DNA from 3 places in the Streptomyces sp. MUSC 14 genome. Region 3 is predicted to be linked to each of the others. Evidence: predicted binding sites of a transcription regulator. Region 3 holds the regulator's gene; each other region holds the start of a gene.

Region 1 (9,963 bases), on a different contig from region 3:
TCAACCCCGGCTGGACCAAGCTCGTCAAGGCCGACAACCTCGCCCGCGAACTGGGCATCACCGGTGGCCTGTTCGTCAAGGACGACTCCGGCAACCCGACGCACTCCTTCAAGGACCGCGTCGTCGCCCAGGCCCTGGAGGCCGCCCGCGCCTTCGGCTTCACCACCCTGTCCTGCTCCTCCACGGGCAACCTGGCCGGTGCCGTCGGCGCCGCCGCCGCCCGCGCCGGCTTCCGCTCCTGCGTGTTCATCCCGCACGACCTGGAGCAGGGCAAGATCGTCATGGCCGCGGTCTACGGCGGCGAGCTCGTCGGCATCGAGGGCAACTACGACGACGTGAACCGCTTCTGCTCCGAGCTGATCGGCGACCCGGCCGGCGAGGGCTGGGGCTTCGTCAACGTCAACCTGCGGCCGTACTACGCCGAGGGCTCCAAGACGCTGGCGTACGAGATCTGCGAGCAGCTCGGCTGGCGGCTGCCGGACCAGATCGTGATCCCGATCGCCTCCGGCTCCCAGCTGACGAAGATCGACAAGGGGCTGAAGGAGCTGATCGGGCTCGGGCTGGTCGAGGACAGGCCGTACAAGATCTTCGGTGCGCAGGCCGAGGGCTGCTCGCCGGTGTCGACGGCCTTCAAGGCCGGGCACGACGTGGTCCGCCCGCAGAAGCCGAACACCATCGCCAAGTCCCTCGCCATCGGCAACCCGGCCGACGGGCCGTACGTGCTGGACATCGCCCGCCGCACCGGCGGTGCGGTGGAGGACGTGACGGACGAGGAAGTCGTCGACGCGATCAAGCTGCTGGCCCGCACCGAGGGCATCTTCGCCGAGACGGCGGGCGGCGTGACGGTCGGCGTCACCCGCAAGCTGGTCGAGGCCGGTGTCCTGGACCCGACGAAGACCACGGTCGTCCTCAACACCGGCGACGGCCTGAAGACCCTCGACGCGGTGGCCGGCACGGGTCTCACCGCCACCATCCGTCCGACCCTGGACTCCTTCCGAGAGGCTGGCCTCGCATGAGCGTGACCGTTCGCATCCCCACCATCCTGCGCACCTACACCGGCGGCCAGGCCGAGGTCGCCGCCGAGGGCGCGACCCTCGCCCAGGTCATCGAGGACCTGGAGAAGAACCACACCGGGATCGCCGCCCGGGTCCTGGACGACCAGGGCAAGCTGCGCCGGTTCGTGAACGTGTACGTCAATGACGACGACGTGCGCTTCGAACAGGGCCTGGAAACCGCGACCCCGGACGGCGCCGGTGTCTCCATCATTCCGGCGGTCGCCGGCGGCTGATCATTACCGTCGGTAACCGCGGTTACCGATTGTTCATCGAATGGCCTCCTCCGTGAGAGAAGCGGAGGGGGCCATTCAGTGTGATTGAGCGCGGTACAGTTGGGGAACGCGTTCCGGACCGGAAGGTCGAGGTCCCGGATTCCGCATCGCAAGCCCGATAAGAAGTAGCCAAACTGTGCGGGCTTTCTGCGGCTTTTGTTCCATTTTGTACGGCCCGACTTGCCCTGGATTCGGCCGTATTTTAGGTAGATTCCGGACCGTCGTCGTCCAGATTTCTCGTCCGATTGACCTGTTGCAGACGGCAGTTGGACAGATACATTCAGCCGCGGTCGACGCGTTCCGGCGCACGCCCCCGACCGATGGGGGGTGAGGTCTGACCCGGGTCCGCGAAGTGTGGATCTGTGCAAGGGCCAGTAATAGGGGAGTTAGGCATGGCTCAGGGCACCGTCAAGTGGTTCAACGCGGAGAAGGGGTACGGCTTCATCGCGGTCGACGGTGGTGCGGACGTCTTCGTCCATTACAGCGCCATTCAGATGGACGGCTACCGCACCCTGGAAGAGGGGCAGCGGGTGGAGTTCGAGATCTCGCAGGGCCAGAAGGGCCCGCAGGCCGACATGGTTCGCCTCAGCGCCTGAACGTTTTTTGTCCGAAGGGCCTGCACCTCGCGAGGGGTGCGGGCCCTTCGCTGTGCCCGGCTGCCCCGTTCGGCGCCGCCCTGATCCTCTGTTCGCGGGTGGCTGAGCGCGCGCCCCGACCCCCCGAAGGCGCTTGCACTCGACAGGGGCGAGTGCTAATCATTGGCGTTAGCACTCTGAAGGTGAGAGTGACAAAGAAGGACCGGGTCGGTGAGGCCCGCAGGCCACGTGGGGCAAGGAACCACAGGCCGGCGAGCCGTCCGTCGCGGGCGCGGGCGCGGTCCGAAGGAATCACCCCCAGTCCTGGAGGGACCACTTCACATGGCCAAGATCATCGCGTTCGACGAGGAGGCGCGGCGCGGCCTCGAGCGCGGCATGAACCAGCTCGCGGACGCCGTCAAGGTGACGCTCGGCCCCAAGGGTCGCAACGTCGTCCTCGAGAAGAAGTGGGGCGCCCCCACGATCACCAACGATGGTGTCTCCATCGCCAAGGAGATCGAGCTCGAGGACCCGTACGAGAAGATCGGCGCCGAGCTGGTCAAGGAAGTCGCCAAGAAGACGGACGACGTCGCCGGTGACGGTACGACCACCGCGACCGTGCTCGCCCAGGCCCTGGTCAAGGAAGGCCTGCGCAACGTCGCCGCCGGCGCCAACCCGATGGCCCTGAAGCGCGGTATCGAGAAGGCCGTCGAGGCCGTCTCCGCCGCCCTGCTGGAGCAGGCGAAGGACGTCGAGACCAAGGAGCAGATCGCCTCCACCGCGTCCATCTCCGCCGCCGACACCCAGATCGGCGAGCTGATCGCCGAGGCCATGGACAAGGTCGGCAAGGAAGGCGTCATCACCGTCGAGGAGAGCAACACCTTCGGTCTGGAGCTGGAGCTCACCGAGGGCATGCGCTTCGACAAGGGCTACATCTCGGCGTACTTCGCGACCGACATGGAGCGCATGGAGGCGTCGCTCGAGGACCCGTACATCCTCATCGCCAACTCCAAGATCTCCTCGGTCAAGGACCTGCTCCCGCTGCTGGAGAAGGTCATGCAGTCGGGCAAGCCGCTGCTGATCATCGCCGAGGACGTCGAGGGCGAGGCCCTGTCGACCCTGGTGGTCAACAAGATCCGCGGCACCTTCAAGTCCGTCGCCGTCAAGGCCCCGGGCTTCGGCGACCGCCGCAAGGCCATGCTCGGCGACATCGCCATCCTCACGGGCGGCGAGGTCATCTCCGAGGAGGTCGGCCTCAAGCTGGAGAACGCGACCCTGGACCTCCTGGGCCGCGCCCGCAAGGTCGTCATCACCAAGGACGAGACCACCATCGTCGACGGCGCCGGCTCCTCGGAGCAGGTGGGCGGCCGCGTGAACCAGATCCGCGCCGAGATCGAGAACAGCGACTCGGACTACGACCGCGAGAAGCTCCAGGAGCGCCTGGCCAAGCTCGCGGGCGGCGTCGCGGTCATCAAGGCCGGTGCCGCCACCGAGGTGGAGCTCAAGGAGCGCAAGCACCGCATCGAGGACGCCGTGCGCAACGCCAAGGCGGCCGTCGAGGAGGGCATCGTCGCCGGTGGTGGCGTGGCCCTGCTGCAGGCCTCCTCGGTCTTCGAGAAGCTGGACCTGGAGGGTGACGAGGCGACCGGCGCCAACGCCGTGAAGCTCGCCCTGGAGGCCCCGCTGAAGCAGATCGCCGCCAACGGTGGCCTTGAGGGCGGCGTCGTCGTGGAGAAGGTGCGCAACCTGGCCGTCGGCCACGGTCTGAACGCCGCCACGGGCGAATACGTCGACATGATCGCCGAGGGCATCATCGACCCGGCGAAGGTGACGCGTTCCGCGCTGCAGAACGCGGCCTCCATCGCCGCGCTGTTCCTCACCACCGAGGCCGTCATCGCCGACAAGCCGGAGAAGGCCGCCGCGGCCGCTCCGGGCGGCATGCCGGGCGGTGACATGGACTTCTGATCCGCCCGGATCACCTGTCCTGCTCCGAGGGCGGCACTTCCAGCTTCCGGCTGGGGGTGCCGCCCTCGGGCGTTTCCGGGGCGAGTCCGGGATCGCGTCCCGGACTGTGCCTCGGATCACACGCGGGCGGACCGTGCTGCGGAATGTGGGCCGGCACATAGGCCGTTACTTAAGGAGCTGCAACAATGCGTGTTCACATACCGACCGGTTAACTCCGTTGCCCCCGAGGAGCCCCCACGTGACCGCCACGACGACCGCCGCCTCCCGCGCGGCCCAGATCCTGTCCCGCCCGATCGCCCTCAACGGCCTCACCGTGCCGAACCGGATCGCGATGGCGCCGATGACCCGGATGTTCTCCCCGGGCGGCGTACCCGGCGAGGACGTGCGCTCGTACTACTCCCGCCGTGCCGCCGCCGGAGTCGGCCTGATCGTCACCGAGGGCACCTACGTGGGCCACGACTCGGCGGGCCAGAGCGACCGCGTGCCGCGCTTCCACGGCGAGGAGCAGCTGGCGGGCTGGGCGAAGGTCGCCGAGGACGTGCACGCGGCGGGCGGCACCATCGTCCCGCAGCTGTGGCACATCGGCATGGTCCGCAAGGACGGCGAGGCCCCCTTCCCCGAGGCCCCCGCGATGGGCCCCTCCGGCCTGGTCACCGCGGGCGCCGAGGCCACCGGCCGGGCGATGACCCAGCAGGACCTCGACGACGTGATCGCCGCGTTCGCCCAGGCGGCCGCCGACGCCGAGCGCATCGGCTTCGACGGCGTGGAGCTCCACGGCGCCCACGGCTACCTCCTGGACCAGTTCCTGTGGGAGGGCACCAACCGCCGTACCGACGCCTACGGTGGCGACCCGGTGGCCCGTGCGAAGTTCTCCGCGGAGATCGTGGCGGCGGTCCGCGCGGCCGTCTCGCCCGAGTTCCCGGTCATCTTCCGCTACTCGCAGTGGAAGCAGCAGGACTACGCGGCCCGCCTCGCCGAGACCCCCGAGGAGCTGGAGGCCATCCTGACCCCGCTGGCGGCGGCCGGCGTCGACGTCTTCCACGCCTCCACCCGCCGCTACTGGGTGCCGGAGTTCGACGGCTCGGACCTGAACCTGGCCGGCTGGACGAAGAAGATCACCGGCAAGCAGGTCATCAGCGTCGGCTCGGTCGGCCTCGACGGCGAGTTCCTGGGCGCCTTCCAGGGCCAGGGCTCCGAGGTCAAGGCCATCGACAACCTCCTCGACCGGATGGAGGCCGATGAGTTCGACATGATCGCCGTCGGCCGCGCGCTGCTGCAGGACCCGGAGTGGGCGGCCAAGGTGCTCGCCGACCGCTTCGACGAGCTGAAGCCGTACGACGCCGCGTCGCTGAAGACCCTCAGCTGACGGTGTCCGTCGCGCCGTTCGGGCACTTGTGACCGTCGTCGCGCGTTCCCTTGATGAACAGTCAGTTCGTGCTGAGGCTTACGGCTGAGGTCAGGGGAGCGAGCGATGACGAAGAGCGAGTCCGGGCCCGTGGTGCGCACCGCCTCCGGGGCGGTGCGCGGTCTGCGGGAGCAGGGGCTGTCGGTGTTCCGGGGCATTCCCTTCGCCGCGCCCCCGGTCGGCCCGGACCGCTTCCGGGCACCGCGCCGGCCCGACCCCTGGGAGGGCACGCGGGAGGCGTACGCCTTCGGCCCGCCGCCCCCGGAGGAGGCGGGACTCTCCGGCCGCGCGGTACAGCCCGGGCAGCCGGAGGGCGACGACTGGCTGACGGTGAACGTCTGGACCCCGGACCCGGATCCGTCCGCCGCCCGACCGGTGCTGGTGTGGATCTACGGCGGTGCGTACAAACTCGGCTTCAGCGGCCAGTCGGCCTACGACGCCCAGCATCTCGCCCGCACGGGCGACGCGGTGCTCGTCTCCTTCAACCACCGCACGGGCATGGAGGGTTTCGCCTTCTGGACGGGCGCTCCCGCGAACCGGGGCCTGCTCGACCAGGTCGCGGCCCTGGAGTGGGTCCAGGAGAACATCACGGCGTTCGGCGGCGACCCCTCCCAGGTCACCGTCTTCGGCCAGTCGTCCGGCGCGGGCTCCATCGCCTCCCTCCTGGCCATGCCGAGGGCCCGGGGCCTGTTCCGCCGCGCGATCACCCAGAGCGTGCCGGGCACGTTCTTCTCCGCAGCCCTCGCCCGCGACATCGCCGCGGCGCTGGCGGCGGAGGCGGGCCGCACGCCCACCGCGGCCGACCTGGCGCGGACGGACCCGCGCGAGCTGACCCGGGCGGGCCAGGCCCTGGGCATCAAGATGCAGGCGTACACCGACCGCTGGGGCCAGGTGGCACCGACGGCGCTGCCCTTCGCGCCGGTGGTGGACGGCGAGGTGCTGTCCACGACTCCCTGGGAGGCCCTTACAGCGGGTGCGGCGCGGGACGTGGACCTCCTGGTCGGCCACAACCGCGACGAGTGGCGCCTGTTCCTGGTCGCGGCCGGTATGTCCGGCAAGATCACGGACGACCTGGCCGCGGGGATCCTGCGGCTGTACGCACCGGGCGGGGCGGCGGGCGAGGCGGCGTACCGCTCGGCCTTCCCGGAGCGGAGTGCAGAGCAGCTCTTCGAACGGGTCCAGACGGACTGGCAGTTCGGGCAGCCGAGCCTGCGGCTGGCGGAGGCCCAGCGGGCGGGCGGCGGCAGCGCCCACGTCTACGAACTGACCTGGCCGGCCCCGGACTCCACGGGCGCGCTGGGCGCCTGCCACGGTCTGGACATCCCGCTGCTCTTCGGCACGTTCGGCGCCGACCTGGCCGCCCTCGCCTTCCCCGGCGGCAGACCCACACCGGAGGCGGAGCGGCTGTCTGCCTTCATCCAGCGCGCCTGGACGGCCTTCGCCCGCACCGGCGACCCGGGCTGGCCGGCCTACGACCCGCGCTCCCGCCTGGTCCAGGTCCTCGACGCGGAACAGCGGGTGGCGCCGTACCCGGAGGAGGCGAGCAGGCGGATCTGGGAGGGCTACGACTTCACCGCCCTGCCGCTGCTATAGGTTCCCCAGCGGTTCGATGTCGACGCGCAGCGGGGTGCCCCACACCCGGAGCACCTCGTAGTCGGTGAACTCGTGCACAAGCCGGTACGCCATGGCGGGCCGGGACGAGCGGCGCTGGGCGGCGAGATACGCCTCGGCCTCGCGCTTGTCCCGCCGGGGCGTGCCGCACAGCTGCCACTCCTGTCCGTTCCACGCCTCCGGCAGCCAGCGCTGCTGTGGCTGCGGCCGGTCGGCGCGGACGCCGTACCGGGACGGCGCGGTGGCCGCGCCCGCGGCTTCGGTCCGCTCCCGCCCTCCGCCGTGATACTCCGACCGGCGTGCGGCCCGGCGCCGGGTCTCGCACAGCAGACACAGATCGGGCGCGCTCTCGTCGACGGGCCCCTGCGGGTGCTCGGGACACCGGGTGGCGGGCGCGCCGGCGGCGACACTCTCGTCCAGCAGATCGAGCGCCCGGCGCAGATCGGCCTTGATCTCGTGCAGCCGGGAGTCCGGGGTGTCGGCACCGAGCGCCTCCCCGTGCTCCCCGACGAGCCGCAGGGCCCGTCCGAGAGCGGTGAGCTGGGCGTGGTTCATGGTCAGTCCGCGTAGTCCTTGAGTTTCTCTGTGTCCAGTGTGATGCCGACCGGAGGCGGCAGCTCGACGGTAGCGCCCCAGGGGTAGCGAGGGGACAGGAGGTAGCGGCCTTCCTTCGGTTCGCTGAAGACGGTGAGGGTGTTGTTGTCGCGATCGATGAGGAGGTAGACGGGGATACCGGCCTCGGCGTAGCCGATGGGCTTGTCGATGCGATCGCGTTGGTCGGTGTCGCGGTCATGTGAGGTGATTTCCACCGCCATGAGGGCGCCGTCGGTCTCCGACCACTCCCCGTGCCCCTTGAAATGGCCCTCGGGTGCGAGGAAGCCGTCCGTACGGGCGCGGACCTTACGGTAGGACTCGGCCTTGACGCCCCGCTCGGGCATGAGGTTCAGCTCGGGGCGCTGCTGCATGCACTGACGAAGCAGCCACATGAAGATCTCGCCGTGGTTGCCGTCCGGCATGGCTTTGACTACTACGTTTCCGTTGATGTACTCCAGCCGCACGGTTTCCGGGGCAGTGGCTTCCAGCTCTTCGAACTCCTCGACGTCGAGCGGACCGTGCCGGATGCACAGCCGTCCACCGAGGAACTCCAGGCGGTTGCGCAGCTCCCTCGGAGCCCTGCGGGCAAGTTCCTCGAAGTCCTCGACGGACATCTGCGGGCGCTCGGCGGTGTCAGGGGTCATGGCATTGCCTCCTTCCTTCCATGGTGCCCCCGAGTGATCTCGTCGGACCGTAGGAGCGGTCATGCCAGTGTCCTTTCTTGTCGCTTTTGCAAGATCGCAGCACGCATCTCAGCTGCGTAGGAGCGGATTGCGGGAGCCGCCAGGGGCCCATTCGGGTGCGCGCGGTCACGCGGGGGCGCACCCCTGCACGCGCGGCACAGCCCGTCCGCCAGCGCCTCCGGCCGCCCCGGCACCCCGCACTCCGCGCACTCCAGGATCCGGCGGGGCGGGCGGGGTGGCTGCCGTACCGGTTCGGGTGGGAGCTTGCTGGTCAGGCGGCTGCGGACCAGAGCGGCCGGGTGGTGGACGGGGCTGGGCAGGCCGGCGGTGAGGGCGTGGAGTACGGCGCTGTCGTCGGCGCCCCGCACGAACCACTCCGCCACCAGCGGAGCGAGTTCCGCACAGTCGGCGGCGGAGAGGGACATGACCGGGGCCGTACGCCCCAGGGCGGCGAGCAGGATGTGGGCGCGGGAGCGGGTCGGGGCCGGGCGGGCCTGGTCTTCCGGTGGCGGTTCCGGCTGCGGTACGTCGCCGCGCGCGAACGTCGCCCACCAGTCGTCGTCACGTGCGGTGCGGGACCACCACGATCGGGTGATCCAGCGGACGCCGTCCGCACCGGCCAGGCGTTCCCGTCCGCGCCGTAAGTGCCCTGCCTTCTGGAGCCGGTTGAGGGCGGTCCCCAGGGCGCACTGCCCGTACGGCATCACCTTGGCCAGCGTCTTTACGGAGATGTCGGCGCCGTCGGGAAGCCGGTCGAGGTAGGCGGCGATGGCGGCTTCGCGGGCGGGGAGGTGGGCGAAGTCGTGGTTCGTCCGGGGACGTTGTCCGGGGACCGACCGCTTGCCGTAGCCCGGATTGGCCATCGGGTGAGGGAAGGGGTGCGCGGGGGCAGGGGCAGCACTAAAGTTGGCGTAAGCCATGGGATCGAATGTGTCCTTCGATCTTGTAGGTGAGGCCCCCGCACCGGTGTTGGCGCACCAGCGGGGGCCGTTTGCTTATGGCCGCACGTTAGAGGCATGTGACGCTGCGTTGCAAGCCGAACGCGTCAAGTCAACACGCAGGGTGGGAGGGTGGGTTGAGACCCTCCGCCCATTCCTTGAAAAGGGCGCTCGGACCTGGGAGCTCGGGGCTTGAGCTTCGGGACGGCTACCTGAGGGACGAGGTGAACGCAGCCCACGCGGCCGGGCTGAAGAAGAGCTTTGGGCCGTGGGGGGTCTTCGAGTCCCGGACGGGGACCAGGGCGGGGTGGGCGTCGGCGACTTCCAGGCAGTCGTTGCCGCCGCCTGCGCTGTAGCTCGACTTGTGCCAGGTGGCCGTGCTCAGGTCGTACTCAGAGATGTTCCTCATGAGTGTCATCCTGCGCCAACGCCTCGATGAGGGCCAAGGACTTCTCCTGCGAGAGGGCGGAGGCCACGAGAAGGTCGAACGTGAACCTCAACTGGGCAACGGTGGCCGGGTCGTCCTCCAGCCGACCGATGCGCACCCCCTCGAAGTAGACCAGCGGAGGGGCGTCCGCGAACTCCATCAGCTTGAGGGCGCCACCCATAGCTGCGTGGGCTCCCGCGCTGAGCGGCAGTACCTGCACGATGACCCGGTTTCGGCGGGCCAGGCCTGCGATGTGGCGCAGGGTGTCCGTCATCACCGCCCGGCCGCCGGGCTCCCGACGCAATGCAGCCTCGTCAAGCACCGTCCACAACAACGGCCTTGTTGGATGGTCGAGCAGACGGGTCCGCGCCATCCGGCCTTCCGTCCACTCCTCGATGGTCTCCTCCGGTGCCGTCGGGTCGTACGCGCGGTTCACGG
Region 2 (9,963 bases), on a different contig from region 3:
GTTCGGTCCCTGTGGCTTCACCTTCTTGCGCAGTTCCTCCGGCTCGACCGCCGACCCGCGCTTCTTCACGGTCAGCGTGCCGACCTCGCGCTCGCGCAGCAGGGCCTTCAACTTCTTTACGTTGAAGGGGAGTTGGTCGGTGATCTCGTAGGCGGTGGCGTACGGGGTCGGGCGCCGCTCGTCGGCGGTGACGTACGCGATGGTGGGGTCGAGCAGGCCGCCGTCCAGCTCCTGCGCGACCTCGGCGACCAGATGCGCCCGGATCACGGCGCCGTCGGGCTCGTACAGGTACCGCCCCACCGGCCGGACGTCCGGGTCGGGCAGCCCCCGGCCGGGCAGGGTGCGCGGGCCGGGCAGCAGGGTGGCCCGCACGGCGCCCGGCGCGCCGGTGCCGAACCACAGCACCGCCTCCTTCACGTCCCCGCCGTCGGAGATCCACTCGGCCTCGGCCTCGGCGGGGACCGCCTCGTGCGGGATGCCCGGAGCGATCTTCAGGGCGGCGCGGGGAGCCGTACGGGCCGTGCCCACCGCCCAGGACAGGGGCGGCGAGTACGCCTCGGGATCGAAGATCCGGCCGCGGCCGCCCCGCCTCGCCGGGTCGACGAAGACGGCGTCGTACCCGGCGGTGTCCACCTCCGTGACGTCGGCCTCGCGGACCTCGATCAGGTCGCCGAGGCCCAGCGCCTCGGCGTTCGCCCGGGCCGTGGCCGCCGTCACCGGGTCCCGGTCCACGGCGAGCACCCGGATCCCGGCCCGGGCCAGCGCGATCGCGTCCCCGCCGATCCCGCAGCACAGGTCGGCGACGCAGGTCACGCCGAGCGCCGTGAACCGCTCGGCGCGGTACGCCGCCACGGCGGCCCGCGTCGACTGCTCGACCCCGTTCGGCGTGAAGAACATCCGCCCCGCGTCCGCCGCCCCGAACTTCGCCGCCGCCCGCTGCCGCAGCCGGGCCTGGCCGAGCGCGGCCGACACCAGCTCGGCCGGGTGGTCGCGGCGCAGCCGGGTGGCGACGGCGAGTTCGTCCGCCGGTGCGGTGTCGCGCACCTCGTCGAGGAGGGCGCGGCCTTCGGGGGTGAGCAGGAGAGCGAGGTCGTTCACCGGGTCATTGTGGGCCAGTCGGTGGACGGCGCGCCTGCGGGCCGCGGTGTCGGCCGGGGATCCGGGTGCGCTCCTGGGAGGATCCGGCATCATGCGAGCAGTCGTACAAAAGGATAAAAATGGGTCGCGCTGCGGGCGCCTCGCCCTCGGCTGCGGAGCCGCCGCCCTGGCCTCCGCCGCTCTCCTCTCCGGCTGCGCCGGCCCCGCCGAGGTCCGTCCCGTCCAGACCCGCCCCGCCGGGACCCGCCCCGCACCCGGCGGCCGGGGCGCCCCCGAGCAGGCCCTGATCCTGCGGGCCCGGCAGGCCGCCGAGCACGCCCGCCTCGTCGCCGCCGCCAGGCGCTGGGGTCTGAACGAGGTCCCGCTGACGCCCCCGCCGCCGCCCAGGGTGAAGCCGGAGATCAGGGCGCGGGCCGGCTTCGAGGTGAAGCACCAGGTGGACTGGGACCTGCCCCCGGTCTTCACCACGATCCCCACCGACCAGAAGATCGTCTTCCTCACGATCGACGACGGCTCGGAGAAGGACCCCCGCTTCCTGCGCATGATGCAGGACCTGAAGATCCCGTACACCGCCTTCCTCAGCAACTACCTGGTGAAGGACGACTACGGCTACTTCCGCACCATGCAGGCCGAGGGCCACACCCTCAACAACCACACCCTGCACCACCCCTACCTGCCGAGCCTGTCCTACGAGGACCAGAAGGCCGAGATCTGCGGCATGCAGGAGATCATGAAGAAGCAGTTCGGCAGGGCGCCCACCGTCATGCGCTTCCCGTACGGCAACTACAACCAGGACAGCCTGCGCGCCGCCAAGGCCTGCGGCATCAGGTACGCGCCGATCTGGAACGAGGAGGTGTACGTCGACCACTGGGAGTACCGCGAGGACGACCAGAAGATGCGCCGCGGCGACATCGTCCTCACGCACTTCCGCGGCCGCTCCGAGTGGGACGGCACGATGGTCGACGACATGCGCCGCTTCCTGAACAAGGTCACCCGCGAGGGCTACGCCGTGGCCCGCCTGGAGGACTACCTGTGACGCGCGGGAGGAGCCCATGGGCCCGGCCCCACCGGCGAACTCCCGTGCCCGCGCCCGGTCCTGTCCCCGGCGGCGCCCCCGCCCGCCGCACGCGCCGGGCGCTGACCGCCGCCCTCCTCCTTACGGGGTGCACCCTCCTCACCGGCTGCGCGCAATCCGTCGATCCCATCGAACGCCTCGGCCGCAAGGCCGCCGAAGAGGTCCGGCCGCACGCCCCGCAGGGCCCCGACACGGACCGGCGCTACCGCCGCTGGGGCCTTTCCGAGCCCCTGGCCCGCCCGCCCCGGCCGGACGCCCGCACCCTCGCCCTGAGCCCGCACAGCGCCGGCCGCTCCCTGCCCCGGGTCATGGACCACGTCCCCACCCGTGACCCGGTCGTCTTCCTCACCTACGACGACGGCGCCGACAAGGACCCCCGCTTCGTCGACATGGTCCGCGAACTGCGGCTGCCGGTCAGCATGTTCCTCACCGACAGCGTGGCCGGCCCCCGGTACGACCACTTCGCCCGCCTGCGCGAGCTGGGCGCCGGCATCCAGAACCACACCCTCGACCACCGCGTCCTGGCCGGACTGCCGTACGCGGGCCAGCGCGCCGAGATCTGCGGTCAGCAGGACCGCCTCAGGTCCCGGCTCGGCCTGCGCGCCCGCCTCTTCCGCCCGCCCTACGGCTCGTACGACACGACCACCCTGCGCGCCGCCACCGACTGCGGCATCTCCGCGTTCGTCCTGTGGCGCGCCGTCACGACCCCGGCCGACCTGGCCTACACCCGGGGCGAGCACCGCCTTCGCCGGGGCGACATCGTCCTGGTCGGGCCGGACGAGACGACGGGCCGGACCCTGCGGGACCGCACGATCAGGGTGCTGCGCAGGGCCCAGCAACGGGGGCTGACGGTGGGGCGCCTGGAGGACTACCTGTAGGCGACCGCGGAGGCGGTTCCGGATCGTCCTTCGGCCGACGCGCCGCACGGATTAGCAGTCCGCTTGACCGAGTGCTAATCGCGGTCATAGTCTCGGCTCTGGCACTCGACGCGTGAGAGTGCCAAACACGCGACGGGCAGGTCCGGCACCCGCGACGACGGATCCACCTGGTCGCCACCTCAGACAGTTAACCCCGTGAGATCTCCGAAGGGGGAGGTCGGATCGTGACGACCACCAGCTCCAAGGTTGCCATCAAGCCGCTCGAGGACCGCATCGTGGTCCAGCCGCTCGACGCCGAGCAGACCACCGCCTCTGGCCTGGTCATCCCGGACACCGCGAAGGAGAAGCCCCAGGAGGGCGCCGTCCTCGCCGTGGGCCCGGGCCGCTTCGAGAACGGCGAGCGTCTTCCGCTCGACGTCAAGGTCGGCGACGTCGTCCTGTACAGCAAGTACGGCGGCACCGAGGTGAAGTACAACGGCGAGGAGTTCCTCGTCCTCTCGGCTCGCGACGTGCTCGCGATCATCGAGAAGTAATCACCTCGAGCATTCCACTGCTCTGAGCTGCGCCCCTGGCCCCCGCGACCGATAAGAAGCCGGGCGCCCGGGGCGCAGCTTTTTTCACCCACAGATTTCCGAGAGGGCTTCCGCTGTCATGGCGAAGATTCTGAAGTTCGACGAGGACGCCCGTCGCGCCCTTGAGCGCGGCGTCAACAAGCTGGCCGACACGGTGAAGGTGACGATCGGCCCCAAGGGCCGCAACGTCGTCATCGACAAGAAGTTCGGTGCCCCCACCATCACCAACGACGGTGTCACGATCGCCCGCGAGGTCGAGATCGAGGACCCGTACGAGAACCTCGGCGCGCAGCTGGTGAAGGAGGTGGCGACCAAGACCAACGACATCGCGGGTGACGGCACCACCACCGCCACCGTGCTCGCCCAGGCGCTGGTGCGCGAGGGCCTGAAGAACGTCGCCGCCGGCGCCTCCCCGGCCTCCCTGAAGAAGGGCATCGACGCCGCCGTCAAGGCCGTCTCCGAGGACCTGCTCGCCACGGCCCGCCCGATCGACGAGAAGTCCGACATCGCCGCCGTCGCCGCGCTGTCCGCCCAGGACCAGCAGGTCGGCGAGCTCATCGCCGAGGCGATGGACAAGGTCGGCAAGGACGGTGTCATCACCGTCGAGGAGTCCAACACCTTCGGTCTGGAGCTGGACTTCACCGAGGGCATGGCCTTCGACAAGGGCTACCTGTCGCCGTACTTCGTGACGGACCAGGAGCGCATGGAGGCCGTCCTGGAGGACCCCTACATCCTCATCAACCAGGGCAAGATCTCCTCCATCCAGGACCTGCTGCCGCTGCTGGAGAAGGTCATCCAGGCCGGCGCCTCCAAGCCGCTGCTGATCATCGCCGAGGACGTCGAGGGCGAGGCCCTGTCGACCCTGGTCGTCAACAAGATCCGCGGCACCTTCAACGCGGTCGCGGTCAAGGCCCCCGGCTTCGGCGACCGCCGCAAGGCGATGCTCCAGGACATGGCCGTCCTCACGGGCGCCACCGTCATCTCCGAGGAGGTCGGCCTCAAGCTCGACCAGGCCGGCCTGGACGTGCTGGGCTCCGCCCGCCGCGTGACGGTCACCAAGGACGACACCACCATCGTCGACGGCTCCGGCAAGACCGAGGACGTCCACGGCCGCGTCGCCCAGATCAAGGCCGAGATCGAGAACACCGACTCCGACTGGGACCGCGAGAAGCTCCAGGAGCGCCTCGCGAAGCTGGCCGGCGGCGTGTGCGTGATCAAGGTCGGCGCCGCCACCGAGGTGGAGCTGAAGGAGAAGAAGCACCGTCTGGAGGACGCCATCTCCGCGACCCGCGCCGCGGTCGAGGAGGGCATCGTCTCCGGTGGTGGCTCCGCCCTGGTCCACGCCGCCAAGGTCCTCGAGGGCAACCTCGACAAGACCGGCGACGAGGCCACCGGTGTCGCGGTCGTCCGCAACGCCGTGGTCGAGCCGCTGCGCTGGATCGGCGAGAACGCCGGCCAGGAGGGCTACGTCATCGTCTCCAAGGTCAAGGACCTGGAGAAGGGGCAGGGCTACAACGCCGCCACCGGCGAGTACGGCGACCTGGTCAAGGCCGGCGTCATCGACCCGGTGAAGGTCACCCGCTCCGCCCTGGAGAACGCCGCCTCCATCGCCTCCCTGCTGCTCACGACCGAGACCCTGGTCGTCGAGAAGAAGGAAGAGGAGCCGGAGGCCGCGGGCCACGGCCACAGCCACGCCCACTGAGGCGAACGCTCGTCAGCGAAGGCCCGGCGCCCCGGAAGGGGGCCGGGCCTTCGCCCTGTCCGCCGCCGCGCCGGGCTACTGCTCCAACTCGTCCAGCGCGCCCAGCTGCTGCAGCAGCCCCAGGGTGTCGTGCTGCCACCAGGTCTCGGCGATCTTGCCGTCGGTGCCGAACCGGAACATCGTGGTCCCGCTCATGGCGACCTGCCGGCCGGTGGGCGCGATCCCCAGGAACTCGCCCTTGTGCGTGGCGCTGCCGGTCCAGCGCGCGCAGGCCCGCTCGCCCTGCACGAGCAGGTCCTCGATCGTGAACGTGAGGGCGAAGCCCGCGCGCCACATCCGGTACTCGGCACGGGCGTTGTCCAGCCCCAGGGTGTCCTGCGGGTTGAACGGGTCGTGGCTGTGGATGTCCTCGTCCAACAGGTCGTTGAGCGGCGGCAGTTCGCCCGGAGCCGTCAGCGCCGCGAAGAACCGCCGCACGGTCTCCTCGGCCAGCCGCTCGTCCCGCACGACGTCCAGGTCCGTGAACGTCGGCATCCCGTCGCACAGGGCGAGAAGCCCCTGGAAGACGCGGTCGGTCTCCGGGAGGTTCGAGTTCCGCATCGCCTCCTCGTACGACGGGAACTCCACGAACTCCACGATGTGCGACGCGTCCGAGCGGTCCTTGCCGACCAGCGCGTGCGTCGCCGTCCGCCTCCCCTTGGTCTGCGCGACCCAGTCGTCCAGGAGCCGGTTCATCTCGTCCAGCCGGCTCGTCCTGCACTCGATGAGTTGTACGAAGGTCATGACGCCGCCTCCCGGCCCCCCTGGCCCGGTTTCCGTCACGCCCATTTTCGCCCCGTTCGCGCAGCGGGGCGACGGCGTCGTCCGGGCCGGCCCGGGGACCACCCCGTGCCCGCCCGGGGGCTACTGCGGCCCGTACTTGCGCCCCGTCTTCGAGGTGACCCCGCCCAGCAGGCCCCGGGGCGTGACCTTCACCAGGCCCATCAGCGCCTTGTACCTCGGGTCGGGGATCGACAGCGACTTGCCGCGCGCCAGATCGGCCAGGGCCGCCGCGACCAGCTTGTCCGCGTCCAGCCACAGCCAGCCCGGGATGTTGTCCGTGCCCATCCCGGCCCGCTCGTGGAACTCGGTGCGCACGAAACCGGGGCACAGGGCCATCAGCCGCACCCCGCTGCCGGCCAGGTCCCTGGCCGCGCCCTGGGTGAACTGCACGACCCAGGCCTTGGAGGCGCCGTAGGTGCCGCGCGGCACGAAGGCGGCCACGGAGGCGACGTTGACGATGCCGCCGCGGTGCCGCTCGCGCATCGCCTCGGCCGCCGCCGACGTCAGCCGGAGCACCGCCTCGCAGTGCACCTTGAGCATCTTCAGCTCGTCGGCCATGGACACGTCGAGGTAGCGCCCCTTGTTGCCGAAGCCGGCGTTGTTGACCAGCAGGTCGACCGGGTTCTTCCGGTCGCCCAGCCGGTCCGCCACCGACTCGATGCCCTTGTCCTCGGACAGGTCGGCGCTCAGCACCTCGACCTCGATGCCGTGCCGGTCGTGCAACTCGGTGGCCTGCTCGCGCAGCCGCTTGGCGTCCCGCGCCACCAGGACGAGGTCCTGCCCGTCCGCCGCCAGCCGCCGCGCGAACGCGGCACCGATCCCCGCGGTCGATCCCGTAATCAGAGCCGTTGTCATGGCCCAAGGGTAGTGACCCGGACCGACAGCCTCCGCTGCCGCGGGCCCCCGCGCGGGAACCCGGCTGACAGCCGCTCAGCCCCGCTGCTGCGCCACGTACTTGCGCGCCCGCGCCAGGGCCTCCGAGTGCAGCGCCTCGCCCGCCGCGAGCAGCTGCGGCAGCAGCTCCCGCTCGGTGGTGGCCGCGCGGAACTCCATCGCCGCCGTCACCCCGTGGTCGGGGCGGTGCACGATCTCGACCGGATCGCCCGAGCGGATCTCGCCCGGTTCGATCACCCGGAGGTAGGCCCCCGTCGCGGCCTTCCGGGTGAATCTCCTGACCCAGCTGCGCTCGCCCAGATGGCCCTGGAACGTACGGCACGGGATCCGGCCCGAGGTCACCTCCAGGACCAGCTCGGCGCCGACCCGCCAGCGCTCGCCGATCAGTGCCCCGGAGACGTCCAGCCCGCGCGTCGTCAGGTTCTCCCCGAAGCAACCGTTGGCCAAAGATCTGCCGAGTTCGCGCTCCCAGTCGTCGAGATCCTCGCGTGCGAACGCGTACACCGCCTGCTCGTCCCCGCCGTGATGGCGCAGGTCGCACACCGCGTCCCCGGCGAGCCCGCTCGCGCCGGTCCCCTTGGGGCCCGGCGCCGTCACCCGCACCGGACCGTCGGCCGGCTTCTTGTCGATGCCCGTCACGCCCTGCGCCTGGTCCGTGTACGGCACCGGCTGCGGGCGGCCCAGATTGACCGAGAGAACCTTCATGGGCGTACGGTACGGGAGGCCATCTCAAAGCGTCGAGCGAATATCGGGCGCGATCTCCAAGCAGGGCTTATACTCGAAAGGTGATCGAGGCCCGCCATCTCCGCGTCCTGCGCGCCGTCGCCGCCACCGGTTCCTTCTCGGCGGCGGGGCGCGAACTGGGCTGCACCCAGCCCGCCGTCAGCCAGCAGATGAAGGCCCTGGAGACCTCGGTCGGCACCCCGCTCCTGGTCCGCACCGGCCGAGAGATGCGCCTGACCCAGGCCGGCGAGGCCCTCGTCCGGCACGCCTCCGGCATTCTCGCCGGGCTCACCGCCGCCGAGGAGGAGGTCGCCGCCATCGCCGGCCTGCGCGCCGGCCGGGTCCGGCTGGTCTCGTTCCCGAGCGGCAGCTCCACCCTGGTCCCCACCGCCCTGGCCGCCCTGCGCGCCGCCCACCCCGGCACCCGCGTCTCCCTGGAGGAGGCCGAGCCCCCGAAGTCGGTCGAGCTGCTCCGCGAGGGTGACTGCGACCTGGCCCTGGCCTTCCGTTACGCCGGGGCGGCCGCCGCCGAGGACTGGGACGACCTCGTCGTACGGCCCCTGCTGACGGACCGGCTGGTCGCGCTCGTGCCCGAGCGGCACCGCCTCGCGCGCGCGGAGAGCGTCGCCATCGGCGAGCTGGCCCACGAACCCTGGATCGCGGGCTGCCCGCGCTGCCGGGGCCAGCTGGTCGAGGTCTGCGAGGGGGCCGGCTTCACCCCGCGCATCGACTTCGCCACCGACGACTACCCGGCGGTGGTCGGTCTGGTCGGAGCGGGCCTCGGCGTGGCCGTACTGCCGCAGCTCGCGGTGGAGTCGGTGCGGCCGAGGGGCGTGCGCACGGTCCGGCTGGAGCCGGCGGTACGGCGCGAGATCGTCGCCCTCACGCTGCCCGACCTGGCCCAGGTGCCGGCCGTGGCGGCGACCCTGGAGCAGCTGGCCCGCGTGTCCCTGCGCGCACAGGGGCACACGCAGGGCCACGAGGGCACGCCCACGCGCGCGTAGGCGGCGCGGCGGCACCGGTCACGGGCGCATGTGGTCGTGCCCGAAATAGTTGAAGAAACGTTCCTTCAGTGACTCGGGGCGGTGTTCCCGCTGGTGGTCGATGCCGACACCAGGCGGTTGCGAGCCCGCCCCATCAACTCTTCACGCTCGTCCTCGGTCAGGCCGCCCCACACGCCGTACGGCTCGCGCACCGCCAGCGCGTGCGCCGCGCACTCCGCACGGACAGGGCACCTCATGCAGACCTCCTTGGCCGAGTTCTCACGAGCGCTCCGAGCCGCCCCGCGCTCACCCTCCGGGTGGAAGAAGAGCGAGCTGTCCACCCCGCGGCAGGCAGCCAGCAGCTGCCAGTCCCACAGGTCAGCGTTCGGTCCGGGAAGGCGGGAGAAATCTGCCATTACGTGACCCCTTGTAGCCGTTCTGGGCGGATACGGTGCCAACGACCGTACATCTCCGGTCTAAGGAGATGAAAATATGACTCATTGCGAATCTAGCCTCGGACATCCCGAAACGGGAAGAAAAGCGGCCGAATGGGGCACGGGTTGTGATGAAAAGTTGAGGGTCTGTTGGTCGCGTCTGCACCGTGTCGAGACCCTCACGTAGAGTGCCGATGACCGTATGCAGCCCCGTAACTCTTTCGAGTGACCGTCGTTGAGAGTGTGGAGGCGGTTGAGAACACCGGCACTCGGGCAGGCGTCCGGGGCGGTCGACCGCACAGGTGACGATTCCGTACCAGCCTGGAGGCTCAAGGTGACGCGCATCAGCTGCGGAGGGCGGTCATGACTTCCGTCCTCGTCTGCGACGACTCCCCGCTTGCCCGAGAAGCGCTGCGCCGCGCGGTCGCGACCGTGCCCGGTGTCGAGCGCGTGACGACGGCGGCCAACGGCGAGGAAGTCCTCCGCCGCTGGGGCGCCGACCGTTCCGATCTCATCCTGATGGACGTGCGCATGCCCGGCCTGGGCGGCGTGGAAACCGTCCGCCGGCTGCTGTCCGCCGACCCGGGCGCGCGCATCATCATGCTCACCGTCGCCGAGGATCTCGACGGCGTGGCCCTCGCGGTCGCCGCCGGCGCCCGCGGGTACCTGCACAAGGACGCCTCGCGCGCGGAGCTGCGCGCCACGGTCACGCAGGCGCTGGCCGACCCGACCTGGCGGCTGGCCCCGCGTCGGCTCCGCTCGGCCGAGATGGGTGCCGCGCC
Region 3 (9,963 bases):
GGCGTCCGTGCCCGATACCCAGTCCTGGGGGCGCTGGACGACCTCCACGTCCGGGTCCACGCCGTGGTTCTCCACGTCCCAGCCCTGGCCCTCCAGCCAGATCGCGTACTTCGGCTGGGTGACCAGGGTGCCGTCGAGCAGGTGGTAGCGGCTGTCGATGCCGATGACGCCGCCCCAGGTGCGGGTGCCGACGACCGGGCCGATGCCGAGGGCCTTGATCGCTCCGTTGACGATGTCGCCGTCGGAGCCGGAGAACTCGTTGGCGACGGCGACGACCGGGCCGCGCGGGGCGTCGACGGGGTAGCTGGTGGGGCGCATGCCGCGCGGGACGTCCCAGCCGATGACGCGGCGGGCGAGCTTCTCGACCACGAGCTGGGAGGTGTGGCCGCCGCGGTTCTCGCGGACGTCGACCACCAGGCCCTCACGGGCGACCTCGACGCGCAGGTCGCGATGGATCTGGGCCCAGCCGGGGGCCTGCATGTCGGGGACGTGGAGGTAGCCGAGGCGGCCGACGGAGGCCGCGTGGACATGGGCGCGGCGGTCGGCGACCCAGGCGTGGTAACGCAGGGGTTCCTCGTCGGCGAGGGGGACGACGACCGTGTGCCGCACGTCGCCGCCGCCCGCCGGGGAGACGGTCAGTTCGACCGGGTGGCCCGCCGTGCCGGCGAGGAGCGGGCCCGGTCCCGTCACCGGGTCGACCGGGTGGCCGGCGACCGCGATGATCGCGTCGCCGGGGCGGACCGCGACGCCGGGTGCGGCGAGCGGGGAGCGGGCGTCCGGGTCGGAGGTCTCCGACGGCAGGATCCGGTCGATGCGCCAACTGCCGTCCTCGTGGCGGGAGATGTCGGCGCCGAGCAGTCCGTGCCGGGCGCCGCCGCTGCCGCCGGCGGGGATGACGTAGGCGTGCGAGGTGCCGAGTTCGCCCTGCACCTCCCAGAGCAGGTCGGTCAGGTCGCTGTGGGTGGCGAGGCGGGCCAGCAGGGGGCGGTAGCGGGCGAGGACGGCCGTCCAGTCGGTGCCGCCCAGGTCGGGGCGCCAGAAGTGGTCGCGCATGAGGCGGCCCGTCTCGTCGTACATCTGGCGCCACTCGGCGACCGGGTCGAGGGTCTGCCGGACCCGGGCGAGGTCGACGGTGACGCTGGTGTCGCCGTCGTCGTCGGCGCCGGTGCCGCGGTCGCCCGACACGACGCGCAGTCGCTCGCCGCTCCACAGCAGGACGCGCTTGCCGTCGCCGCTGACCTCGAAGTGGTCGGCGTCGGAGGCGAGTTGCTCCAGGCGCCGCTGGGCGAGGTCGTAGCGCTCCAGCTCGGTGTGCGGGTCGGGGTCCTCGGGATGGGCGCGTGCGGTGCCGAGGACGCCGTGCACGGGGTGGCGCAGCCACAGGACGCCGTCCTTGGCCGCGCGGAGGGTGGAGTAGCGGCCCGCCTCCACCGGGAAGGGCACGATGCGGTCGGCGAGGCCCTCCAGGTCGATGCGGGTGGCGGGGGTGCCCTCGCTGTCCGGGGTCTCGTCCTTGTGCGGGGTCTCGAAGGGGCGGCCGTGCCGCTGCGGGCCGAAGGGCGAGGGCGTGGTGGCCGCCAGGGTGATCAGGTGCGGGCGGGCGCCGACGACGAAGGCGAGGTCGAAGACGTGCTCGTCGTAGACCGGGTCGAAGGCGCGGTTGGACAGGAACGCCAGGTGTTTGCCGTCGAGGGTGAAGGCGGGGGCGTGGTCCATGAAGCGCAGCGGGGTCGCCTCGGTGACCGACAGGTCGGTGGTGTGGGCGAGGCGCAGCTGGGAGAGCGGGCGGGGGCCGGGGTGGGCCCAGGCGAGCCAGCCGGAGTCGGGTGAGAAGGCGAGGCCGGAGACCTCGCCGTCGTCGCTGCGGTCGACCTCGCGGACCTCGCCGGTCTCGCGCTCGACGAGCAGCAGCCGGCCGTCGTGCGCGGCGACGGCGGCGCGGCTGCCGTCGGGGGCCATGGCCAGCTCCAGGACCCGGCCGAGCTGTCCGGCGGCGAGGCGGCGCGGGGTGGCGCCGGGCACGTTGCCGGTGGCGGGGGCGAACTCCAGGGCGTCGTCGCCCTCGGCGTCCGTCACCCAGACCACCCACTCCTCGCTGTCGGCGCGGAAGGTGCGGGGCAGCCGGGCGCGCACGCCGGGGGTGGCGGCGAGGGCGCGGGCAGGGCCGGAGCGGTGGGTGACCCAGTGGATCCCGCCGCGCACGCAGACGGCGCTGCCGCGGGCGGTGTGGTCGGGCGACGCCTCCCCGAACCAGCGGTCGGCGTCCACCGGGCGAGGGCGCAGGTCGACGCGGGGCCCGCCGAGGCGGACGTCCAGCCGGCGCGGCTCGGCGCCCTCCAGGTCGTCCAGGAGCCAGAGTTCACCGCCCGAGACGTAGACGACGCGGGTGCCGTCGCCGGCGGCGTGGCGGGCGTAGAGACCGTCGATCGGGGTGTGGCGGCGCAGGTCGGAGCCGTCGGCGAGGGAGGAGTACAGGGCGCCGGTGCCCTCGTGGTCGGAGAGGAAGGCGAGCCGGTCGCCGGCCCAGACCGGGCACTCCAGGTTGCCGTCGAGCTCGGCGTGCAGCCGGACGAACTCCCCGTTCCCCTCCCGGTCGATCCACAACTTGCCCGCCGTGCCGCCCCGGTAGCGCTTCCAGTACGCCGCCTCGCGGCCCATCTGCGCGGACAGCAGCACGGTGGCCGGGCCGGGCGCCACGTCGCCGACCGGGCCGTACGGCAGGGTCTCGGCGGGGCCGCCGTCCAGCGGGACGGCGTGCGCCCAGCTCTGGCGGAAGCTGGGGCGGCCCTGCGCGCCGAGCGCGAGGACCCGCCCGTCGGGGGTCCAGCCGCGCACCTCGGTACGGCGGTTGCCCCAGTACGTCAGCCGCTCGGCGGGGCCGCCGTCGACGGGGGCGACATGCACCTCGGGTGCGCCGTCCCGGGTGGAGGTCCAGGCGAGACGGTGCCCGTCCGGGGATATCCGGGGGTGGGTCACGGGCCGGTTGTCGGCGCTGACCCGCCAGGCGCGGCCGCCGTCGAGGGGGGCGAGCCATACGTCGTCCTCGGCGACGAAGGTCACCAAATCACCGTGTACGTGGGGGAATCGGAGATAGCCGTCGGACGCCGAGGTGCCCGTCGTGCGCGTCGTTCCCGTCGAAGCACCCTGAGTCACCCCGTCACTGTACGCAGCGACCGGCGCGCCCCGCCCGGGTTTCGATCACTTGCCCTGGACGGGCCAGCAGGTCGGATCGCCCTTGCACCACAGGGTGCGGGTGACGGTGACCGTGACGGTGGGCTGCCCGCCGCCGGGGTGGTACGTGGGCGGCGTGTACGTCGGTCCGGGCGTGGCGGAGCAGTCGCCGAGCCCGCTCACGTGGAACACCTGCCGGCCTCCGACCCTGGCGGTCAGGCTGCCGCGCACACACGCCCCGTCGACGGCCTTGGTGACCCTCCCGGTGACGGTGATCTTCTTCTTGCTCCTGGTCTCGCCCTGGCACTCGACGGAGACGACGGTGGTCTCGGTCGGCGCGGGCGTGCCCGCCTTCCCCTTGCCGCCGTAGTTGCCGGTGCAGCTGAGCCAACTGACGTCCACATGCCGCTGTTTCAGCTCGGCCGTGGCGGTCGTGCCGGTGGTGTAGGCGGCGGAGGAGGAGTTGAGATCGGTCGGCTGACAGCCCGCCAGCGCCCCGCCGGCCACGACGACGACCCCCACCGCACCCGCGACCCGCGGCCCGCGCGCCCCGTACCCGATCCGTCCGAAAGCCCCCATGCGGGGCAGACTGCCACCGACCCGCCCCCCGGGGGAAGGCGGCATACGGCCACTCACCCGTTCGGAGCGCCGGTCGTGCCCCGGAGGGGCGCGGCGGTCATCCTCGCAGCAGCAGCCACTCCTGAAGCTCCACCAGGTTGCCCTCCGGGTCCTTGAGGTGGGCCACGCGCATGCGGTCGGTCATGGGGGCCGGGCCGTGCAGGACGGTGGCGCCGCGGGCGGTGATCTGCGCGCAGTAGGCGTCGAGGTCGTCCACGCGCAGCACCACCAGGGAGCGGTGGCCGTTGACGGTGTCGCCCAGCTCGTCCAGGATCTCGGCCATCATCGCCCGGTCCTGGAGGGCGATCCCGGCGGAGCCGGTGTGCGGGCTGAACTTCTCGTACGGGCCCTGGGTCGCGCCGGACTGCGGCTTCAGGCCGAGGACGTCGGCGTAGAAGTGGTAGCAGACGGCGAAGTCGGTGACCAGGAGCCGGACTTGGGCGAGTTCCACGGTGTCCCCCAGGCGGGTGTCAGGACCAGCGGCCGGTGCGGCCCAGCAGCAGGGCCGCGGCGGCGGTGCCGGCGGTGGATGTGCGCAGGACGGTGGGCCCGAGGACGTACGGCCGCGCACCGGCCTGCGCGAAGAGCGCCAACTCATCGGAGGAGACACCCCCTTCGGGGCCGACGACCAGCACGATCTCGCCCTCGGCGGGGAGTTCGGCGGTGGCGAGGCGTTCCTCGCCGCTCTCGTGGAGGACGGCGGCGAAGTCGGCCGTGGCCAGAAGCGCGCCCACCTGCTTGGTGGTCGCCGCGTCCGCGACCTCCGGGAAGCGGACCCGGCGGGACTGCTTGCCCGACTCGCGCGCGGTCGCCCGCCACTTTCCGAGCGCCTTCAGGCCGCGCTCGCCCTTCCACTGGGTGATGCAGCGCGACGCCTGCCAGGGCACGATCGCGTCGACGCCGACCTCGGTCATCGTCTCCACGGCGACCTCGCCCCGGTCGCCCTTCGGCAGGGCCTGGACGACGGTGATGCGCGGGGCGGCCGGCGGCTCCTCGTGGACCGGCGCAAGGTCCACCACGAGCCGGTCCTTGCCCTCGGCCGCCGTGACGACGCCCTCGGCCCAGCGGCCGAGTCCGTCGGTGAGGACCACGTCCTCGCCGGGCCGCAGCCGCTTCACGGACACGGCGTGCCGGCCCTCGGGTCCGTCGAGCACGAACTCGGGTCCGGTGAGGTCGAGTCGGTCCACCACGAAGACGGGTGCGGTCATCGCGCGTCACCTCCGGCCGACAACGCTGTCCGGGCGGCGGCGAGTTCGGCCGCCAGCACCTCCACCAGCTCTCCGGCGGGCAGCTCCCGGGCCAGCCGGTGGCCCTGGCCCGCGAACAGCGACATGCCCTGCGCGTCCCCGGCCTTGGCGGCGGCCTTGCGCAGCGGCGAGGTCAGGTGGTTGACCTCGGGGTAGGCGGCGGGGGCATACGGGCCGTGCTCGCGCACGAAGCGGTTGACCAGGACGCGCGCCGGGCGGCCCGAGAACGCGCGGGTCAGCTCGGTGCGCGCGTACAGGGGGTCGGTCAGCGCCTGCTTGTGCAGGGTGTGGGCGCCGGACTCGGGGGTGGCGAGGAACGCGGTGCCCAGCTGGGCCGCGCTCGCGCCCGCCGCGAGGACGGCGGCGATCTGGCCGCCGCGCATGATGCCGCCGGCGGCGACGACCGGCAGGCTCACGGCCTCCCGGACCTGTGCGACCAGCGACAGCAGACCGATGCCGGAGCCGTCGTTCTCGGGCAGGTCGCGGTGCGTGCCCTGATGACCGCCGGCCTCCACGCCCTGCGCGATCACCGCGTCCGCCCCGGCCCGCTCGACCGCGCGCGCCTCCTCGGCGGTGGTGGCGGTGACCAGGGTGACGGTGCCGGCCCGGCGCAGCCGGTCGAGCACGTCCCGGCCGGGCACGCCGAAGTGGAAGGAGACCACCGGCACCGGGTTGTCGAGGAGTACGGCGAGCTTGGCGTCGTAGCCGTCGTCCCGGCCGCTGTCGGGGTCGCCCAGCTCGGTCTCGTACCAGGCGGCCTCGCCGGCCAGCTGATGCGCGTAGACCTCCACGGCACCCGACTCGGACAGCTCGGGCTGCGGCACGAACACGTTGACGCCGAAGGGGCGGCTCGTGAGTCCCCGCAGCTGTTTGATCTCCTGGTACATCCCGTCGGCGGTCTTGTATCCGGCGGCGAGGAACCCGAGGCCACCGGCCTCGGAGACAGCGGCGACGAGCTGCGGGACGGAGACGCCGCCCGCCATGGGGGCCTGCACGATCGGGTGGGGGAGGAGATCGGTCAGTGCGGAGGACATGACCGCATGTTGTCACGTCCTTCGAACAAGTCCGAATCCGGGCTTCCCACGGCATAGGACAGGGGCATACGGGTCGCCCGGAGGCCCCGTACGCCCCTGATCCAGCCGGGCTCAGCGCCCGTTGAACGCATCCTTCAGCCGCGAGAACAACCCCTGCTGCCCCGGCTGGAACTGGCCCTGCGGACGCTCCTCGCCGCGCAGCTTGGCCAGCTCGCGCAGCAGTCGCTCCTGCTCGGGGTCCAGCTTGGTCGGCGTCGTGACCTCGACGTGCACGATGAGGTCACCCCGGCCGCCGCCGCGCAGATGCGTGACGCCGCGGCCGTGCAGCGGGATCGACTGGCCGGACTGGGTGCCGGGCCGGATGTCGACCTCCTCCATGCCGTCCAGGGTCTCCAGCGGCACCTTGGTGCCGAGCGCGGCCGCGGTCATCGGGATCGTGACCGTGCAGTGCAGGTCGTCGCCGCGCCGCTGGAAGGTCGAGTGCGGCAGCTCGTGGATCTCGACGTACAGGTCACCGGCCGGACCGCCGCCGGGGCCGACCTCGCCCTCGCCGGCGAGCTGGATGCGGGTGCCGTTGTCGACACCGGCCGGGATCTTGACCGTCAGCGTGCGCCGGGAGCGGACCCGGCCGTCGCCCGCGCACTCCGGGCACGGGGTCGGCACGACGGTGCCGAAGCCCTGGCACTGGGGGCAGGGGCGGGAGGTCATGACCTGGCCCAGGAAGGACCGCGTGACCTGCGAGACCTCACCGCGGCCGCGGCACATGTCACACGTCTGGGCGGTCGTACCGGGCGCCGCGCCCTCGCCGTTGCAGGTGTTGCAGACGACCGCCGTGTCGACCTGGATGTCCTTGGTGGTCCCGAAGGCCGCCTCGTCCAGCTCGACCTCGATGCGGATCATCGCGTCCTGGCCGCGCCTGGTGCGCGAGCGCGGCCCGCGCTGCGACGCCGTACCGAAGAACGCGTCCATGATGTCGGAGAAGTTGCCGAAGCCACCGGCTCCGAAGCCGCCCGCGCCGGCGCCGCCGCTCTGCGAGAGCGGGTCGCCGCCGAGGTCGTAGACCTGCTTCTTCTGCGGGTCCGAGAGCACCTCGTAAGCGGCGTTGATCTCCTTGAACCGCTCCTGGGTCTTCGGATCGGGGTTGACGTCCGGGTGCAGCTCGCGTGCGAGCCGACGGAACGCCTTCTTGATCTCATCCTGCGACGCGTCGCGGCGCACGCCGAGAACGGCGTAGTAGTCCGTGGCCACTTACGACTCCGCCAGGATCTGTCCGACGTACCGTGCCACTGCGCGTACCGCTCCCATCGTTCCCGGGTAGTCCATGCGGGTCGGTCCGACCACGCCGAGCTTGGCAACCGCCTCGCCGCCCGAACCGTAGCCCACCGACACGACGGAGGTGGAGTTGAGTCCCTCGTGGGCGTTCTCGTGACCGATACGCACGGTCACGCCCGGATCCTTCGCCTCGCCAAGGAGTTTGAGGAGCACGACCTGCTCCTCAAGGGCCTCCAGGACGGGCCGGATCGTGAGGGGAAAGTCATGTCCGAAGCGGGTGAGATTGGCGGTGCCGCCGATCATCAGCCGCTCCTCGTTCTCCTCCACGAGTGTCTCCAGAAGAGTGGAGAGCACCGTGGAGACCGTACCGCGGTCCTCCGGATCGAAGGCGTCCGGAAGGTCCTCGACCAGCGTCGGCACGTCCGTGAACCGGCGCCCCGCGACCCGGCTGTTGAGCCGCGCCCGCAGGTCCGCCAGCGAGGCCTCGCCGAACGGGGCCGGGCAGTCGACCATCCGCTGCTCGACCCGGCCGGTGTCCGTGATCAGCACGAGCATCACACGCGCGGGCGCGAGCGCGAGCAGTTCGACATGCCGGACGGTGGACCGGGTCAGGGACGGGTACTGCACGACGGCGACCTGCCGCGTGAGCTGCGCGAGCAGCCGTACGGTACGGGCCACTACGTCGTCGAGGTCGACGGCGCCCTCCAGGAAGTTCTGGATGGCCCGCCGCTCCGGAGCCGTCATCGGCTTGACCCCGGCGAGCTTGTCGACGAACAGCCGATAACCCTTGTCGGTCGGAATCCGCCCGGCACTGGTGTGCGGCTGCGCGATGAACCCCTCGTCCTCCAGGGCCGCCATGTCGTTGCGGACGGTGGCCGGCGAGACCCCGAGGTTGTGCCGCTCGGTCAGCGCCTTGGAGCCGACCGGCTCCTCGGTCCCGACGTAGTCCTGGACGATCGCGCGCAGCACCTGAAGCCTGCGTTCACTCAGCATGCGCGCGCACCTCCCACACGTCGTCCCCTGGCCCCGCTCGTCCGTCGGGGTCGGTCTCCTGGCACTCTTCCCATACGAGTGCCAGCCCTTTCCCGGCCCCAGTGTACGGCTGTCCCGTACACCCGGGGCAAGGTCGGTGCGCCCGCCACGGTTCGTACGGCTAGCGTCGCGGTATGACCGTGACTTGGGAAGAGCTGGGGTGGGAACGGCTGGCCGCCGGGGTCGGGCGGTGCCGGCTGCCGGGCTGGGACTGCACGGTGGGGCTGGTCCTCGGCGAGGGTACGGCCCTCATGGTGGACGCCGGCTCGAGTCTGGCCGAAGGCGCGCGGCTGCGGGCGCAGGCCGAGGAACTGACCGGCCGCCGTGTGACCCATCTCGCGCTCACACACCCCCATTTCGACCATGTCTTCGGGGCGCCGGTGTTCGCCGGGGCGCGGGTGTACGCGGCGGTGGGTGTGGACGCGGTGTTCACCCACGAGCGTGCGGAGCTGCGTCTGGACGCGATCAGGAACGGCCTGCCGGTGGCCGACGCCGACGAGGCGACGGACGCGCTGGTCCCGCCCGCCCATCCGGTGTCGGGCGAGTGGACCCTGGACCTGGGGGCCGGCCACCAGGTCCTGCTGGCCAACGTGGGCCCCGGGCACACGGCGAACGACCTGGCGGTCCTGGTCCCCGGCGACCGTGAGGTGGTCTTCTGCGGCGACCTGGTCGAGGAGTCCGGCGAACCCCAGGCGGGCCCGGACGCGGTCCCGTCCCGCTGGCCCGCCGCGCTCGACCGGCTGCTGGCGCTGGGCGGCGCGGACGCTCTGTACGTGCCGGGTCACGGAGCGGTGGTGGACGCCGGCTTCGTCCGCGCGCAGCGGGATCGGCTGGCGGCTCGCTTCGGCGTGTCGTAGGCGCTGGTCCGCGACTTCTCCTATCGTCACTCGAATGCGCCAGTACTCCGCCGATCTGACCCCGCCGTGGAAGAAACCCCCGCCCGTGCCGGAGGTGGCGGCGGAGCCGGGGCTGGTGGTGGAGGAGCCCGGCACCGGGTTCTGCGGGGCGGTGATCCGCTGCGAGGCGGGCACGGTGACCCTGGAGGACCGCTTCGGCAAGCACCGCGTCTTCCCGCTGGAGCCACGCGGCTTCCTGCTGGAGGGCAGGGTGGTCACCCTCGTACGGCCGTCGTCCGGTGGTCCGGCGCGGCCCGCCCGCACCGCGTCCGGCTCGGTCGCCGTGCCCGGCGCCCGCGCCCGCGTGGCCCGTGCCGGCCGCATCTACGTCGAGGGCCGGCACGACGCCGAACTGGTCGAGAAGGTCTGGGGCGACGACCTGCGCATCGAGGGCGTGGTGGTGGAGTACCTGGAGGGCGTGGACGATCTGCCGTCGATCGTCGCGGACTTCGCGCCGGGACCGGACGCGCGGTTGGGGGTGCTCGTGGACCATCTGGTGCCGGGCACGAAGGAGTGGCGGATCGCCGAGTCGGTGACGAGCGAGCACGCGCTGGTCGTCGGCCACCCGTACATCGACATCTGGGAGGCCGTGAAACCGGCCGCACTGGGGATCCCGGCCTGGCCGACAGTGCCGAAGGGGCAGGACTGGAAGACCGGGGTGTGCCGGGCGCTGGGCTGGCCGTCGGAGAACAC

What was found. The regulator HrcA, encoded in region 3, represses chaperone genes, less so after heat shock. The targets are predictions, from matches to a motif close to TTNGCACTCNGNNNNNCNGAGTGCNAA.
Region 1: groL (chaperonin GroEL) is a predicted target of HrcA. The motif match lies at 2,092-2,118, and genes of this name have one in related genera.
Region 2: groES (co-chaperone GroES) is a predicted target of HrcA. The motif match lies at 3,103-3,129, and genes of this name have one in related genera.

What each region holds. Positions count from the first base shown of each region.
Region 1 is NZ_MLYN01000022.1:96,898-106,860, forward strand. Features, by position in the region: gene thrC (threonine synthase) at 1-1,016, shown strand, start outside; gene BIV25_RS13570 (MoaD/ThiS family protein) at 1,013-1,288, shown strand; gene BIV25_RS13575 (cold-shock protein) at 1,720-1,923, shown strand; gene groL (chaperonin GroEL) at 2,245-3,867, shown strand; gene BIV25_RS13585 (NADH:flavin oxidoreductase) at 4,106-5,233, shown strand; gene BIV25_RS13590 (carboxylesterase/lipase family protein) at 5,339-6,865, shown strand; gene BIV25_RS13595 (hypothetical protein) at 6,860-7,438, opposite strand; gene BIV25_RS13600 (Uma2 family endonuclease) at 7,441-8,121, opposite strand; gene BIV25_RS13605 (hypothetical protein) at 8,181-9,023, opposite strand; gene BIV25_RS13610 (DUF397 domain-containing protein) at 9,307-9,507, opposite strand; gene BIV25_RS13615 (helix-turn-helix transcriptional regulator) at 9,491-9,963, opposite strand, start outside.
Region 2 is NZ_MLYN01000005.1:188,627-198,589, reverse strand. Features, by position in the region: gene BIV25_RS00890 (class I SAM-dependent methyltransferase) at 1-1,098, opposite strand, end outside; gene BIV25_RS00885 (polysaccharide deacetylase family protein) at 1,190-2,134, shown strand; gene BIV25_RS00880 (polysaccharide deacetylase family protein) at 2,179-3,051, shown strand; gene groES (co-chaperone GroES) at 3,276-3,584, shown strand; gene groL (chaperonin GroEL) at 3,703-5,325, shown strand; gene BIV25_RS00865 (ester cyclase) at 5,401-6,108, opposite strand; gene BIV25_RS00860 (SDR family oxidoreductase) at 6,229-7,002, opposite strand; gene BIV25_RS00855 (MOSC domain-containing protein) at 7,078-7,746, opposite strand; gene BIV25_RS00850 (LysR family transcriptional regulator) at 7,827-8,768, shown strand; gene BIV25_RS00845 (WhiB family transcriptional regulator) at 8,834-9,163, opposite strand; gene BIV25_RS00840 (response regulator transcription factor) at 9,545-9,963, shown strand, end outside.
Region 3 is NZ_MLYN01000010.1:37,900-47,862, reverse strand. Features, by position in the region: gene BIV25_RS05660 (S41 family peptidase) at 1-3,060, opposite strand, end outside; gene BIV25_RS05655 (hypothetical protein) at 3,199-3,750, opposite strand; gene BIV25_RS05650 (VOC family protein) at 3,848-4,240, opposite strand; gene BIV25_RS05645 (16S rRNA (uracil(1498)-N(3))-methyltransferase) at 4,260-4,997, opposite strand; gene BIV25_RS05640 (nitronate monooxygenase) at 4,994-6,070, opposite strand; gene dnaJ (molecular chaperone DnaJ) at 6,182-7,318, opposite strand; gene hrcA (heat-inducible transcriptional repressor HrcA) at 7,319-8,335, opposite strand; gene BIV25_RS05625 (MBL fold metallo-hydrolase) at 8,509-9,231, shown strand; gene BIV25_RS05620 (DUF3097 domain-containing protein) at 9,266-9,963, shown strand, end outside.